DNA from 2 places in the Glutamicibacter sp. MCAF14 genome. Region 2 is predicted to be linked to the other one. Evidence: riboswitches for the same ligand, from Rfam matches in the RefSeq annotation. Region 2 holds a riboswitch; the other holds the start of a gene.
What was found. Region 2 has a riboswitch for glycine ahead of gcvP (aminomethyl-transferring glycine dehydrogenase). Riboswitches for the same ligand answer to the same signal wherever they lie in the genome.
Positions count from the first base shown of each region.

Region 1: linked by a shared signal. The riboswitch ahead of cycA (D-serine/D-alanine/glycine transporter) and the one ahead of gcvP (aminomethyl-transferring glycine dehydrogenase) in region 2 are both predicted to bind glycine.

Region 1 covers NZ_JBFREO010000001.1:467,818-472,239, reverse strand. Annotated here, with positions in the region: gene AB4Y71_RS02215 (heavy metal translocating P-type ATPase) at 1-2,007, shown strand, start outside; glycine riboswitch at 2,234-2,332, shown strand; gene cycA (D-serine/D-alanine/glycine transporter) at 2,658-4,160, shown strand; gene AB4Y71_RS02205 (4a-hydroxytetrahydrobiopterin dehydratase) at 4,330-4,422, shown strand, end outside.
Region 2 covers NZ_JBFREO010000008.1:2,552-6,973, reverse strand. Annotated here, with positions in the region: gene AB4Y71_RS15220 (serine hydrolase domain-containing protein) at 1-1,124, shown strand, start outside; gene AB4Y71_RS15215 (SGNH/GDSL hydrolase family protein) at 1,180-1,968, shown strand; glycine riboswitch at 2,071-2,168, shown strand; gene gcvP (aminomethyl-transferring glycine dehydrogenase) at 2,333-4,422, shown strand, end outside.

The sequences.
Region 1 (4,422 bases), on a different contig from region 2:
CCGGCGCACGCACATCATGCGGGGCCGGGAGAAGAAGACCACGGCGGACACGAGCATCTGGTTCCAGAGAATCTGCTGCGGCGCCTGATCATATCTTCGGTCTTCACCATCCCGCTCTTCATCATTTCCATGATCCCCGGGGCCCAGTTCCCGCACTGGGGCTGGGTTGCCTTCGCACTGGCCACCCCCGTGGTCTTCTATGGCGCGTGGCCCTTCCACAAGGCCGCGGCGATCAACGCACGGCACTTCGCCTCCACCATGGACACCTTGGTGTCCTTGGGCGTGCTCGCCGCCTACCTCTTCTCGGCCATTCAGCTGATCCTGGATCCGCAGATGACCGCGCACACCGGCATGTCGATGTCCGAACACGCACTGTACTTCGAAACCGCCGGCGTCGTGGCTACCTTGCTGCTGCTGGGCCGCTTCCTGGAGCACCGGGCGAAGTCTTCGGCATCCGATGCCCTGAAATCATTGCTGAGCTTGGGTGCCAAGGACGCGGTCGTGCTGCGCGACGGCAAGGAAGCGAGGATTCCGGCCGAGCAGGTCCAGGTGGGAGATCACTTCGTGGTGCGCCCGGGTGAGAAGATCGCCACCGACGGCGTGGTCGTTGACGGCGCCAGCGCCGTGGACACCTCGCTGCTGACCGGCGAATCAGTTCCACAAAAGGTAGGTGCCGGCGACGAGGTCACCGGCGCAACGCTGAACACCTCCGGACGCCTGGTCATCGAAGCCACCCGCATTGGCTCCGACACCACTTTGGCGCAGATGGGCAAGTTGGTCTCCGAAGCCCAATCGGGCAAGGCTCCTATCGCCCGGCTGGCCGACAGGATCTCCGCAGTCTTCGTGCCCATCGTCTTGGCCATTGCCGTTCTCACCTTCGCCATCTGGTTCTTCACCAGTGGCGATACCTATCAGGCATTCACCGCCGCGGTGGCAGTTCTAGTCATCGCCTGCCCTTGCGCCCTTGGCCTGGCAACCCCGATCGGCTTGCTGGTGGGCACTGGACGCGGCGCGCAGCTTGGCATCTTAATCCGTGGCCCCCAGGTCCTGGAAGATACCCGCAAGCTGGACACCATCGTGCTTGATAAGACTGGAACCGTTACCACCGGCGTCATGACCCACCTGGGCACCGAAGCCATCGATGGCATCAGCCCCGATGAAGCCCTGATGCTGGCCGGCGCTGTGGAGCACCACTCCGAGCATCCGATTGCCCAGGCCATCGCCAAGGCGGCAGCCGAATTGGGCCCGTTGCCACAGGCCAGCGGCTTCGACTCGGATCCGGGCGGCGGCGTGCTCGGCATGGTCAACGGCCATCACGTAGTCGTAGGCCGGCACAGCTGGCTGGAACTGCAGGGCACCGTTCTGGACGCCACTGCGATGGCCATGCTCGAAGAAGCCGAACAGTCCGGCGCTACCGCCATCCTGGTCTCGGTAGACCACCAGTTCCAGGCCGTGATTTCGGTAGCAGATAAGATCAAGGACACCTCGGCCAAGGCGATTGGCGAACTTCAGGACCGCGGCCTGCGCGTAGTGCTGCTGACCGGCGATAACAAGTCGGTGGCAACCAAGGTCGCCGCACAGGTAGGCATCAAGGCGGAGGATGTCTTTGCCGGGGTCTTCCCAGCAGACAAGGCCAAGGCGATCACCGCCCTGCAAGAGCAAGGCAAGGTCGTGGCCATGGTAGGTGATGGCGTGAATGACGCGCCGGCGCTGGCCCAGGCCGATCTAGGCATCGCCATGGGTTCTGGCACCGATGTGGCCATCGAGGCAGCTGACATCACCTTGATGGGCAACGACTTGCATCAGGTCACCCAGGCCATCGATTTGTCCGCCAAGACCCTGTCCACCATCAAGATGAACCTGTTCTGGGCTTTCGCCTACAACACCGCAGGCATCCCGATTGCGGCCTTGGGGCTGCTCAATCCGATGATCGCCGGAGCCGCGATGGCAGCCAGCTCGGTGCTGGTGGTCCTCAACTCCCTGCGTCTGCGCAGTTTCGGAAAATAAGACCCGGCAAAGGGCAAGCGGGGCATCGGTTGATCCGATGCCCCGCTTGCTGCCGTTCACAGCACTTCATGCCCAAACGTTACGAAACATCAAAAGCCTTATTTCCCCTAACGAATCCCCAGCTTCGCATGCCCTCGCGGAAAATTTGCGTCCAAAATGTGAAATGCGATTTGCGCCACATATTAAATTCTGGGCATACTGTGATCGCAATCACCACTTATGCCGCTGACGCGTGGCGGGAGAATTCCGTCCTAGCCAAGGGCGGGTGCCGTAGGAGCAATTTCCTCCCCAGGAAACTCTCAGGCCCCCGCACCGCCACGAACAAGGCAAATCTGGAAAGCAGTGCGGAAGCATCCGCACTCACCGAAGGAGCAAAGCTTCACCCAGTATTCGGGCCGAAGTGAAAACTCTCAGGTAGTAATACAGATTGGGGAGGGACCACGAACAGTGCCGCATCAAGCGCACCAGATTCGAGGTACTCCCCGTGGCATCCGCGACTGCTGCTCCGAGCGCAGCAATTCGTGCCTGCCTAGCTGGAATGCCGCGAATCGGATGTGTCAACCGAAGCGAGTATCTGCGCTCCAAGCCAACCAGCCTTGGAGGCAGGACACCTTCGGGGCGTCACGCCACACTTCTGGAAGGCAACCAGCATGAGTACCACAAGTTCCGATCCCACTCTCGAGCGCGGACTCTCCAATCGTCATATCCAGCTGATCGCCATTGGCGGCGCTATCGGCACCGGCCTGTTCATGGGCTCGGGAAAGACCATCGCGGTCGCCGGCCCATCGGTCATCTTCGTTTACATGATCATCGGCTTCATGCTCTTCTTCGTCATGCGCGCCATGGGCGAGCTGCTGCTGAGCAACCTCAAATACAAGACTTTCGCCGACTTCGCCGGCGATCTGCTCGGCCCATGGGCCGCGTTCTTCACCGGCTGGACTTACTGGTTCTGCTGGGTTGTCACCGGCATCGCCGACGTGGTGGCCATCGCCCACTACGTCGCCTTCTGGTGGGGCGACCTGCCGTTGTGGATTCCGGCTCTAGCCTGCATCGCATTGCTGCTGGTGCTGAATCTGGCTACCGTGAAGGCCTTCGGCGAAACCGAATTCTGGTTCGCCCTGATCAAGATCGTAGCCATCGGCGCACTGATCGTGGTCGGCCTGGTCATGGTCATCACCGGCTTCGAGCACGACTCGGCCACTGCTTCCTTCTCCAACCTGTGGACCGAAGGCGGCATGTTCCCAACCGGCTTCATGGGCTTCGTAGCCGGCTTCCAGATTGCAGTGTTCGCCTTCGTCGGCATTGAGCTGGTGGGCACCACCGCAGCAGAGACCAAGGACCCTGAGAAGACGCTGCCCAAGGCGATCAACTCGATCCCTGTGCGCATCCTGTTCTTCTACGTCGGTGCCTTGATCATCTTGATGACCGTGGAACCATGGAACCTGTTCTCCGCCGAGCAGTCCCCATTCGTGGGCATGTTCGCCCTGGCCGGCTTGGCCGGCGCCGCAGGCATCATCAACTTCGTGGTGCTCACGTCCGCGACCTCCAGTGCCAACTCGGGCATCTACTCGACCTCCCGCATGCTGCGCGGCCTGTCCATGGAAGGCGATGCGCCCAAGGGCTTCTCGCAGCTTTCGAGCCGCAAGGTCCCGAAGAACGCGCTGCTCTTCTCCTGCATGTTCCTGCTCGCCGGCGTCGCGCTGCTCTACAGCGGCGATTCGGTCATGGGAGCCTTCACGCTGGTGACCACCGTTTCGGCATTGTGCTTCATGTTCGTCTGGACCATCATCCTGCTCAGCTACCTGGTCTTCCGCGCCCGCCGCCCGCATCTGCACGATGCATCGAAGTTCAAGATGCCCGGCGGACGCGTCATGCCTTACGTAGTATTGGGCTTCTTCGTCTTCATCCTCTGGGCGCTGACCACCCAGGCCGATACCTTCACCGCGTTGATCATCACCCCGGCATGGTTCCTGATCCTGGCTGCCGGCTACCTGTACGTCCGCCGCAACCCGCAGCACCAGGCGCTGCGTGACGCGCATGTGGCCAAGGTAGCGCACGAACGCTACGAGGCAGCCGCCTACCGTGATGCGAAATCCTTCGCCAAGCGCGAGGACGAATCCTCCGTGAAGGTCACCGAGGACATCAAGCAGTAGCTGACGCAGGCACCTGTTCCAACCAGATTGGCCGCGGCATCGATTGATGCCGGGGCCAATCTGCATAGACGCTGGGATTGCTACCGCACAGGCTCAGCGCGATGCGATCATGTCCGCAGGCATCAACCACTTGCATGAATCCATCTGCTGCAGCTTGGAGGACAGACTGATGACACCAACCGGTGGGATATCGAGCTTCGAACTGGCTCAAAAGCTTCTTTCGCTGCCCGATTGGACGCTCGATGGGCGCGGGCTGCGGGCC
Region 2 (4,422 bases):
CGCCCCTGGCACAGGCCCTGGAAGCACGAGCCGCTGAAGAAGAGAATTATTCGGCGCAGCTGGCCATTTACCACCGCGGTGAACTGGTGCTCAGCCACAGCGTAGGCGAGCACCTGGCCGGGGATGCGCTGACCTGCGTCTTCTCCTGCACCAAGGGATTGAGCGCGCTCGTCGTGGCGCTGCTGGTGCAAGACGGCCTGATCGACCCGAAGGCCTCGATGGCCACCTACTGGCCGGAATTCGCCGCCAACGGCAAGGGCCAGCTCACTGTCGGTGAAGTGCTCAGCCACCAGGCCGGAGTCTTGGGCGTGCCCGGGGGAGTGCCAAGCAAGATCCTGCTGAACTCCGCCGAATACGCCAAGGTCCTGGCTTCCATGCCAAGCATCTGGCCCTTGGGCCAGAACATCGTGGGCTATCACGCCATCACCATGGGCGTGCTCATGGAAGAACTGGTGCGACGGGTCACCGGCAAGGAACTGAAGGAAGTCTTCGAAGAGCGCATTCGCAAGCCGCTGGGTGCCGACGCCTATATCGGCCAGGACCCAGCGCTGGAACCGCGCTACCGCGACGTGCTGCCGGCAGCGGAAGAACGCTCGGAATTCTTCGACCCGTTCTCCCCGGCTGGCCTCGCAGTGAACTCGGCTTCCGGCTTCGCACTGGAATCCGGTCCGGTCTACAACTGGCACGAACTGGCCAACTCTCCGCAGGTGCGCCAGGTGGGACCGGCATCCATGGGTGCGGTAGCCAATGCCCAGTCGCTGGCCGCCATCTACGCGGCCTCCTTCGGGGCAGTACCTCAGCTGGGCGTGAGCAAGGGATTGCTCTCCGAGGACACCTGGTCCCAGGTTTCCACCGAATTGGTCTACGGGCATGACCGGACCAGCGGCCTGCTGCAGGCCTTCGCGCTGGGGTTCATGAAGGCCACCGCCCGGAACAACTACGGATCGATCTTCGCCTACGGCCATGATGGTGCGAACTCCTCGCTGGCCTTTGCCGACCCGGCCTACCAGCTGGGATTCGGCTACATCCCATCGCGCAATGAAGGCCTGAAGGAAACTTCCACGGGAGTGAAGCTCAGCCAGCTGGCCCGCCAGCTGATCATGCAGAAGAACATGAAGGCCTAGGCTGCAGGCAGCAACGCGTAGCCCGGATACCGAGTAGAAACCAAGCAGGAGTGAAGTGAAGAAGTTTGTGGCACTAGGTGACTCGTTCACCGAGGGCGTTGGCGACGTTGATTCAACCCGACCTAATCAGATGCGCGGCTGGGCAGACCGGGTCGCCGAGGTGCTCTGCGCCGAAGGGGATTGGGAATATGCCAACCTGGCGGTGCGCGGCAAGAAAATTGGCCAGGTGATCAACCAGCAGCTGGACCAGGCGCTGGCACTGTCCCCGGATCTGGTCACCATTTACGCCGGAGGCAATGACATCCTGCGCCCCAAGGCAGACCTGGATGCGCTGATGCGCGGCTATGAAGGCATGGTGCGCCGATTTGCCGAAGCAGGGAGCAAGATCGTGCTGTTCACCGGTTTCGACACCGTGGAATCGCCATTGTTCTCCAAGACCCGTCCGCGCACTGCCATCTACAACGAGAAGGTCCGTGAAATCGCGGATCAGCACGGGGCGGTCATCGCTGACTACTGGCGTTGGCGCGAGTTCTCGGATATCCGCTACTGGGCGGTTGACCGGCTGCACATGAACGAGCTGGGCCATGCGCTGATGGCCGCCAAGGTTCTCGAGGTCCTCGGCACCCAGGGCATTACCGATGAAAACTGGTCTTCGAAGATCCAGCAGCCTTCCTTGCCGGACTTTGCGGTGAACTCCCGTGGCGAGAAGCTGAAGCAGGAATTGGGCTGGGCCAAAGAACATTTAGCTCCGTGGGTTAAACGCCGTTTAACCGGTACGTCTTCGGGTGATTCCTTGTCAGCGAAATATCCTGATTACATCCGATTAACCGTCGACGCAAACTAAATACATTTATGACTTTTCCTGGCGCTGCTCCTGTTTGACCTTCGGAGCGGGGCAGGTAACATGGTTGTGTCCTGCAGGTCTCCGACCCGCAGCACACGCCACAGACGGATGGCGGGAGAGTCCCGTTCACACCATGGACGGGCGCCGTAGGAGCAATTCCTCCCCAGGAAACTCTCAGGCACCCGTACCGCCATCACGAGGCAACTCTGGAAAGAAACCGGCCCGTTCCGGTTCACCGAAGGTGCAAGTGTCCGGCTTAGTTTGCTGGATGCGTAAAACTCTCAGGTTATGCAACAGGGATGGGGAGGTAAAAAGACCTTCCTTTGGCATGCGCCAAGACAGATCCCATGGAGATACCAGCACCATGACCATCACGCAGACTTCGGCACCTTCGAATACTGAATTTGTTGCCCGCCACATCGGCCCGCGTCCATCGGACGTAACCACCATGCTTCAGACTCTGGGCTATGACAGCCTCGAAGCGCTGATCGATACTGCCGTTCCGGCTGACATCCGCCAGGAATCCGCACTGGATATCCCCAATGCCCTGACTGAAACCGAAGCACTGGCCCACCTGCGTGCGCTTGCCTCGAAGAACGTCATAAAGACCCAGATGATCGGTCAGGGCTTCTACGACACCATCACCCCAGCGGTTATCCGTCGCAACATCGTGGAAAACCCAGCCTGGTACACCGCATACACCCCGTACCAGCCAGAAATCTCCCAGGGCCGCCTTGAAGCCCTGCTGAACTTCCAGACCATGGTCATGGACCTGACCGGCTTGCCAATCGCCAACGCCTCGCTGCTGGATGAATCCTCCGCCGCAGCCGAAGCCGTGCTGATGATGCGACGCGCCAACAAGAAGAAGTCCAAGGGCAAGACCGTCTTGGACTCCAACATCTTCCCGCAGACCCTGAAGGTCGTGCAGGGCCGTGCCGACGCACTGGGCTTCGAAGTTGAAATCGCCGACCTCTCCGCAGGCCTGCCAGAAGGCGACATCTCCGGTGTCGTGCTGCAGCAGCCAGGCAACAACGGCTCGATCGCCGACCACGCTGCGATCATCGCAGCGGCCAAGGAATCCGGCGCCATGGTCACCGTCATCGCCGACCTGTTGGCTCTGACCATGATCACCCCTCCGGGTGAGCAGGGTGCAGATATCGCCGTGGGCAACACCCAGCGCTTCGGCGTGCCGCTGTTCTTCGGCGGTCCGCACGCAGCCTACATGGCAGTAGCTGATGGCCTGACCCGCTCCATGCCAGGACGCCTGGTGGGCGTTTCGGTGGACGATGCCGGAGTCCCTGCCTACCGCCTGGCACTGCAGACCCGCGAACAGCACATCCGCCGCGAAAAGGCGACCTCCAACATCTGCACCGCACAGGCCCTGCTAGCCATTTGCGCATCGATGTACGCGGTCTACCACGGCCCAGCCGGCCTGAAGCAGATCGCAACCCGCGCCCATAACCACGCTCGCGTGATCGCCAGCTCGCTGGTAGCCGCCGGCTTCACCCTGGCTTCGGATTCCTTCTTCGACACCGTTGTGGTGAACGTGGAGAACGCCGACGCCATTGTCGCCAAGGCCATCGAGTCGGGCATCAACCTGCGCAAGGTCAACGACACCCAGGTGGGCATCTCCACCGATGAGGCCACCACCAGCGCCATCGTCAAGTCCCTGCTTGAGGTCTTCGGCGCGCAGCTCTCGGCTCCTGAAGGATTCGAGATCCCCGCCGGCCAGGTCCGCACCAGCGACTACATGACCCACCCGATCTTCAACACCATTTCCTCGGAAACCCAGATGATGCGCTACCTGCGCCGCCTCTCGGACCGCGACCTGGCGTTGGACCGCACCATGATCCCACTGGGCTCGTGCACCATGAAGCTGAACTCGGCTGCCGAGATGGAATCCATCACCTGGCCTGAATTCGCTTCGATCCACCCTTACGCACCTGCAGCGCAGACCGAGGGCTGGCGCGAGCTGATCACCGACCTGGAAGGCCGCCTGACCGCCATCACCGGCTACGCCGGCGTTTCGATTCAGCCAAACGCGGGCTCGCAGGGCGAGTACGCAGGCCTGCTGGCCATCTCGGATTACCACCGTTCGCGCGGCGAAGGCCAGCGCGATTTGTGCCTGATCCCGGCTTCGGCCCACGGCACCAACGCCGCTTCGGCAGTACTTGCCGGCATGCGCGTGGTTGTTGTGAAGACTGCTGCCGATGGCACCATCGACGCCAATGACCTGGATGCCAAGATCGAGGCCAACAAGGACGTCCTTGCGGCCATCATGATCACCTACCCATCCACCCACGGCGTCTACGATGCCGATGTGCGCGAGGTCTGCGACAAGGTCCACGCTGCCGGCGGACAGGTATACATCGACGGCGCGAACATGAACGCCATGGTCGGACTGGCCCAGCCAGGCAAGTTCGGCGGCGACGTATCGCACCTGAACCTGCACAA